Pelagibaculum spongiae: one gene and its partner. Each later gene encodes a partner of the first gene's protein in a complex. Links are inferred from orthologs where the notes say so. Each region holds a gene or a part of one and is shown in the gene's direction. Other genes may lie near its edges.

Region 1 (2,816 bases):
AAGGGTGCTTGACGAGTAGAGGTCTCATCAGTAGACTGCGCAGCACAAATTAAGGGGTCGCCGCCAAACGGCAGTTGTGATTGCTTTTAATTAAGCGCCCGTAGCTCATCTGGATAGAGCATCGGCCTTCTAAGCCGAGGGTAGTAGGTTCGAGTCCTACCGGGCGTACCATCTTAATTTGTTAGATTTGGTGGATATAGCTCAGTTGGTAGAGCCCTGGATTGTGATTCCGGTGGTCGTGGGTTCGAACCCCATTATTCACCCCATATTTTGCAGAGTGGTTCTGCGGCGCTAAATGGGTAATATGCCGGTTTAGTTTTATAAGAGTTTCTGGTGGGTATAGCTCAGTTGGTAGAGCCCTGGATTGTGATTCCGGTGGTCGTGGGTTCGAACCCCATTACTCACCCCAGATTAAATCTTGATTAATTTTAATTAAGATTTTGTAAAAAGCGAGAGTGGTGAAATTGGTATACACGCTGGTTTTAGGTACCAGTGCCGCAAGGCGTGAGAGTTCGAGTCTCTCTTCTCGCACCATTTTTAACAGGCTAGTCGTTCTGCGACTGGCCTGTTTTTCTATTGAAAGCCTTTTTCCTATAATGCGGCACTTAATTACCGAGTTGGGCTTTAATAAGCCTTGCCGGCCGCTGTTATCGAGGTTGATTTGATGCAAGTTTCCGTAGAGACGACACAAGGTCTAGAGCGCAAGCTGACTATCCAAGTACCAGCTGAGCAAGTAAATTTAGACATTGAAAAGGAACTCCAGGGCATAGCGCGTAGCGTTAAGATAGACGGTTTCCGTCCTGGCAAAGTTCCAATGAAGATCGTTCGTAAGCGTTATGGCGCTGACGTTCGTGGTGACGTATTAGGCAAAGTTATTCAACGTAGCCTGTACGAAGCATTGGCAAAAGAATCTCTAATGCCTGCTGGCACCCCAGAGGTTGAGCCAAAGAACCTAGATGATGCGGAAACTATCGAGTTTACCGCGACTTTCGAAGTTTACCCAGAAATCGAAGTAGCTGACTTTGCAGATATCTCTGTAGAGAAAGCGACTGCTGCAGTAGTTGATTCCGATGTTGATGCAATGTTGGAAAAGGTACGTCAGCAACAAAAGAGCTGGGAAAAAGCTGATCGTGCAGCCGCTGAAGGCGATCAAGTTGTGATCGACTTTGTTGGTAGCATTGACGGTGAGGCATTCGAAGGTGGCAAAGCTGAAGGTTACGCCCTGGAGCTTGGTTCTGGCAGTATGATCCCGGGCTTTGAAGAAGGTCTGACAGGCGCTAAGGCAGGTGACGAAGTTGAGTTGAAGGTTTCCTTCCCAGCTGAGTATCACGCTAAACACTTGGCCGGTAAAGAAGCAGTATTCGCAACCAAGGTTCAGAATGTAAACGTTGCTGTTTTACCTGAATTAAATGACGAGTTTGCAACCAAGTTTGGTTTGGAAAATGCGAGCATGGACGCACTGCGCGTCGATATTCGTTCCAACATGGATCGTGAGCTGGAAAATGCTCTGAAAGGCCAGGTTAAAAACCAGGTTTTAGAGCAATTACTAGCTAAAAACAGCTTCAACGTGCCTAAGGCGTTGGTTGCTGAAGAAAAAGGTCGCTTAGCTGACCAGATGCGTCAACAGATGCAGCTGAAAGCTGAAGACGAGCTTCCAGAAGCTATGACCGGTGGTATGGAAGAGCAAGCTTCGCGTCGCGTTTCTTTAGGTTTGTTGATGGGTGAAATCATCAAGAAATTTGAAGTTAAAGCTGACGCAGACAAAGTTAAGGAAGCGGTTGAGCGTGTAGCAGCCCCTTATCAACAGTCTGAAGAGGTTGTGAAGTACTACTACCAGGACAAAGAGCGCTTGCAAGAAATTGAAGCGCTGGTACTGGAAGAACAAGTTATCGAAAAGGTTCTGGAAACAGCTACAGTAGCTGAAAAAGCCCAGAGCTTTGACGAGGTGATGAAAACTCAAGGCGAGTAATGCTTTGATTTAGTTACCAACAAAAAGGCCGGCGCAAGTCGGCCTTTTTGTTTTGAGCTGTTTGAGCCTTCGCTGCGTGGTATATCGTGGTTTCATGCAGTAAGATCAGTTGATCGGAATTATCGTGAAAACTGATCTACACTCCCGATGATAAATTTGTTTAATACGTAAGCTTACCGGGTAAAAGGAAAAAGATAATCATGGAATCCTTCTTCAAGAATCATGGTGGTATCTTGCAACAGCCAGAAAACGCGCTGGTGCCAATGGTAATCGAGCAGACCCCGCGCGGGGAGCGTTCATACGACATCTACTCTCGACTGCTGAAAGAACGAGTGATTTTTCTGGTGGGTCAGGTTGAAGATCATATGGCAAACTTAGTGGTTGCCCAGATGCTATTCCTCGAGTCAGAAAATCCAGATAAAGATATCCATCTTTACATTAATTCTCCAGGCGGCTCTGTAACTGCGGGCATGTCTATTTATGACACCATGCAGTTTGTAAAGTGTAACGTCAGTACGCTGTGCATTGGCCAGGCGGCTAGTATGGGTGCGGTATTATTGACTGCAGGTGAAAAAGGCAAGCGCCATTGTCTGCCAAATTCTCGGGTGATGATTCATCAACCATTAGGCGGTTTCCAAGGTCAGGCATCTGATTTTGAAATCCACGCTAAAGAAATTCTGTCGATAAAAGATCGCTTGAACGGGGTCTTGGCGCACCACTCAGGTCAGCCATTGGATCGCGTAGCAGCCGATACCGATCGTGATAACTTTATGAGTGCGGCGGACGCAGCAGAATATGGCTTGATTGATTCAGTTTTGACCAGTCGTTAATTGGCAAGCTATCGGTT
Region 2 (3,345 bases), on another replicon or contig:
ACATCGTTAACGAAGTACAGGATGTTTACCGTCTGCAGGGTGTTGGCATTAACGATAAGCATATCGAAGTTATCGTTCGTCAGATGCTGCGTAAAGTTGAAATCAGCGATACCGGTGATAGTAAGTTCTTGGTGGGTGAGCAAGTTGAACTGGCGAAAGTTCGTCAGGAAAACAAGTCACTTGAAGATCAGGACCGATTCCCGGCTCGTTTCAATCGCGTTCTGTTGGGTATCACTAAGGCATCATTGTCTACTGAATCCTTCATCTCGGCAGCGTCGTTCCAGGAAACTACGCGTGTTCTGACCGAAGCTGCGGTAAGCGGCAAGCGTGATAATCTGCGCGGTCTGAAAGAGAACGTTATTGTGGGTCGACTGATTCCTGCGGGTACTGGTCTGACTTATCACAAGGCGCGTCAAAAGCAACGCGAAGAAGAAAAACGTGGAAAAGAGATGCCTGGCATCAGTTCCGCAGACGTTGAGCAGGCGCTAAGTGACGCGCTTAACTCAGCGGATTAATTCAAACAAAGGCACCTTGCGTTCGTAAGGTGCCTGTTTGACTTTGAATAAAGCCCTGATACAATCCCGCGGCTTTAATTTGGCAACTGGTGCGCTTTCGCACCGATTGCTGTTGTACCTGGTAACTGGAGAAAACGATAGATGGCTACCATCAATCAGCTAGTGCGGAAGCCACGCAAGAGTAAGGCGGACAAAAGTAACGTCCCAGCTCTTGAAGCTTGCCCGCAGAAGCGTGGTGTATGTACTCGCGTATATACAACTACCCCTAAGAAGCCGAACTCAGCATTACGTAAAGTATGTCGCGTTCGTTTGACCAACGGCTATGAAGTGACTTCCTACATTGGTGGTGAAGGTCACAACTTGCAAGAGCACAGTGTTGTTCTGATCCGTGGCGGTCGTGTAAAAGATTTGCCCGGTGTTCGCTACCACACAGTACGTGGCAGCCTGGACACCGCTGGTGTAAGTGATCGACGTCAAGGTCGTTCAAAATACGGTGCTAAGCGCCCTAAGAAGTAAATTTCTGAGTAAGGCCGGATTTAATTCCGGGCGAACCTGAAGCAACAGAGTAGAGAAGATGCCTAGAAGACGAGTTGTAGCCAAACGTGAGATCTTGCCGGATCCTAAGCACGAAAGTCAGATCCTGGCAAAATTCATCAACATGGTGATGGAAGACGGAAAAAAATCCGTTGCTGAAAAGATTGTGTACGGCGCGCTGGATATTGTCGCTGATAAAAAAAGCGGTGAACCAGTAGATTCATTTACTGATGCTTTGGACAAGTTACGTCCAATGGTTGAAGTTAAGTCTCGCCGTGTTGGTGGCTCCACTTACCAGGTACCTGTGGAAGTAAGGCCTGCTCGTCGTACGGCTCTGGCTATGCGCTGGTTGGTTGACGCCGCTCGCAAGCGTGGTGAGAAGAGCATGGGTCAGCGTTTAGCTGGCGAATTGTTGGATGCCCTTGAAGGTCGTGGTTCTGCGATGAAGAAGCGTGAAGACGTGCATCGCATGGCTGAAGCTAACAAGGCATTTGCTCACTACCGCTGGTAATAGGAATCAATCATGGCTCGTACTACCCCTATTAATCGCTACCGTAACATCGGTATCTGTGCCCACGTTGATGCTGGTAAAACTACCACCACTGAACGTGTTTTGTTCTACACGGGTCTTTCTCATAAGATCGGTGAAGTGCATGACGGCGCAGCGACCATGGACTGGATGGAGCAAGAGCAGGAGCGTGGTATTACTATCACCTCGGCTGCGACTACTTGTTTCTGGCGCGGTATGAATGCTCAGTTTGACGAGCATCGCGTAAACATTATCGACACCCCCGGCCACGTTGACTTCACCATTGAAGTTGAGCGTTCGTTGCGTGTGTTAGATGGTGCTGTTGTTGTTCTGTGTGGTTCATCCGGTGTTCAGCCTCAGACTGAAACTGTATGGCGTCAGGCCAACAAGTATGAAGTTCCACGTATGGTATTCGTCAATAAGATGGACCGTACTGGCGCAGACTTCATGATGGTTGTACGTCAGATGCGTGAGCGTCTGGGTGCAAATGCTGTTCCTATGCAGCTAACTATCGGTTCTGAAGATGAGTTCAAAGGTGTTGTTGACCTGCTGAAGATGAAGGCCATTCTGTGGAATGAAGCTGATCAGGGCATGACGTTTGAATATGGCGAGATCCCTGCGGATCTGGCTGATGAATGCCAGGAAATGCACGAATACCTGGTTGAATCAGCGGCAGAAGCCACTGACGAATTGATGGAAAAATACCTTGAAGAAGGTGAGTTGTCGGAAGAGGAAATCAAAGCTGGTATTCGCAAGCGTACCTTGGCTAACGAGATTGTTCCTGTCTTCGGTGGTTCGGCATTCAAAAACAAAGGTGTTCAGGCTGTACTGGACGCTGTTATTGAATACATGCCTTCTCCAAAAGAAGTTAAGGCTATCGAAGGCTTGCTGGACGACGGTGAAACTGTCGAAACCCGCTCAGCTGACGATACTGCACCATTTGCGGCGCTGGCATTTAAAATTGCCACCGACCCGTTTGTGGGCACGCTGACTTTTGTTCGTGTTTATTCTGGTGTTGCCACTTCTGGCTCCAGTGTAATCAACTCGGTCAAAATGAAGAAAGAGCGTATCGGCCGTATGGTTCAGATGCACGCCAACAACCGTGAAGAGATTAAAGAAGCTCTGGCGGGTGATATCGTTGCACTGATCGGTATGAAAGATGTGACTACTGGCGACACCTTGTGTGATCCAGCTAATCCAATCGTTCTAGAACGCATGGAATTCCCTGAGCCAGTAATTTCTTTGGCGGTTGAGCCAAAGTCTAAACCTGACCAAGAAAAAATGGGTGTTGCACTGGGTAAATTAGCCCAGGAAGATCCATCTTTCCGCGTTCAAACGGATGAAGAAACCGGTCAAACCATCATCTCAGGTATGGGTGAATTACACCTAGATATCTTGGTTGATCGCATGCGTCGTGAGTTCAACGTTGAATGTAACGTTGGTAAGCCTCAGGTTGCCTACCGCGAAACTATCCGTAAGGCAGTTGAGTGTGAAGGCAAGTTTGTACGTCAGTCTGGTGGTCGTGGTCAGTATGGTCACGTTGTCCTGAAGATTGAGCCAAACGAGCAAGGCGCTGGTTTCGAGTTCATCAACCAGATCGTTGGTGGTTCTGTTCCTCGTGAATATATCCCAGCGGTCGCTAAGGGTTGTGAAGAGCAGTTGGAGAACGGTGTTATCGCCGGTTACCCAGTGCTTGACGTTAAAGTAACCCTGATTGACGGTTCTTACCACGATGTTGACTCTAACGAAATGGCATTTAAAGTTGCC

What was found.
Region 2: the proteins of tig (region 1) and rpsG are in contact, whole or in part, in a crystal structure (PDB 3GTY), measured with the Thermotoga maritima proteins. The link is inferred for Pelagibaculum spongiae from one-to-one orthologs. Residues at the interface, in WP_004081061.1 of Thermotoga maritima: Glu122, Val124, Val129, Leu130, Tyr133, Glu188, Gly259, Ile262, Tyr263, Glu266, Ser270, Glu273, Gln274, Glu277, Arg308, Gln311, Ile312, Ser315, Tyr316, Glu325, Arg329, Arg336, Leu363, Phe366, Trp367, Arg373, Leu377, Arg381, Leu384, Glu387; in WP_004081843.1 of Thermotoga maritima: Lys34, Lys52, Lys55, Glu59, Arg62, Gln63, Glu66, Asn67, Lys69, Val71, Arg95, Ala109, Lys110, Lys111, Gly112, Arg113, Pro114, Glu117, Glu121, Ile124, Ala125, Tyr127, Asn128, Asn129, Thr130, Gly131, Lys135, Asp139, Arg142, Met143.

What each region holds. Positions count from the first base shown.
Region 1 is NZ_QDDL01000001.1:244,031-246,846, reverse strand. It holds tig (trigger factor), read left to right. Parts: upstream 1-664; coding sequence 665-1,969; downstream 1,970-2,816. Other genes in the region: clpP (ATP-dependent Clp endopeptidase proteolytic subunit ClpP), read left to right, coding at 2,170-2,799. UniProt on the Bacillus subtilis protein: Involved in protein export. Acts as a chaperone by maintaining the newly synthesized protein in an open conformation. Functions as a peptidyl-prolyl cis-trans isomerase.
Region 2 is NZ_QDDL01000009.1:171,668-175,012, reverse strand. The notes cover bases 1-2,824. They hold rpsG (30S ribosomal protein S7), read left to right. Parts: upstream 1-1,089; coding sequence 1,090-1,560; downstream 1,561-2,824. Other genes in these bases: fusA (elongation factor G), read left to right, coding at 1,573-2,824; rpsL (30S ribosomal protein S12), read left to right, coding at 657-1,031; rpoC (DNA-directed RNA polymerase subunit beta'), read left to right, coding at 1-515. Also shown: more of fusA, read left to right, coding at 2,825-3,345.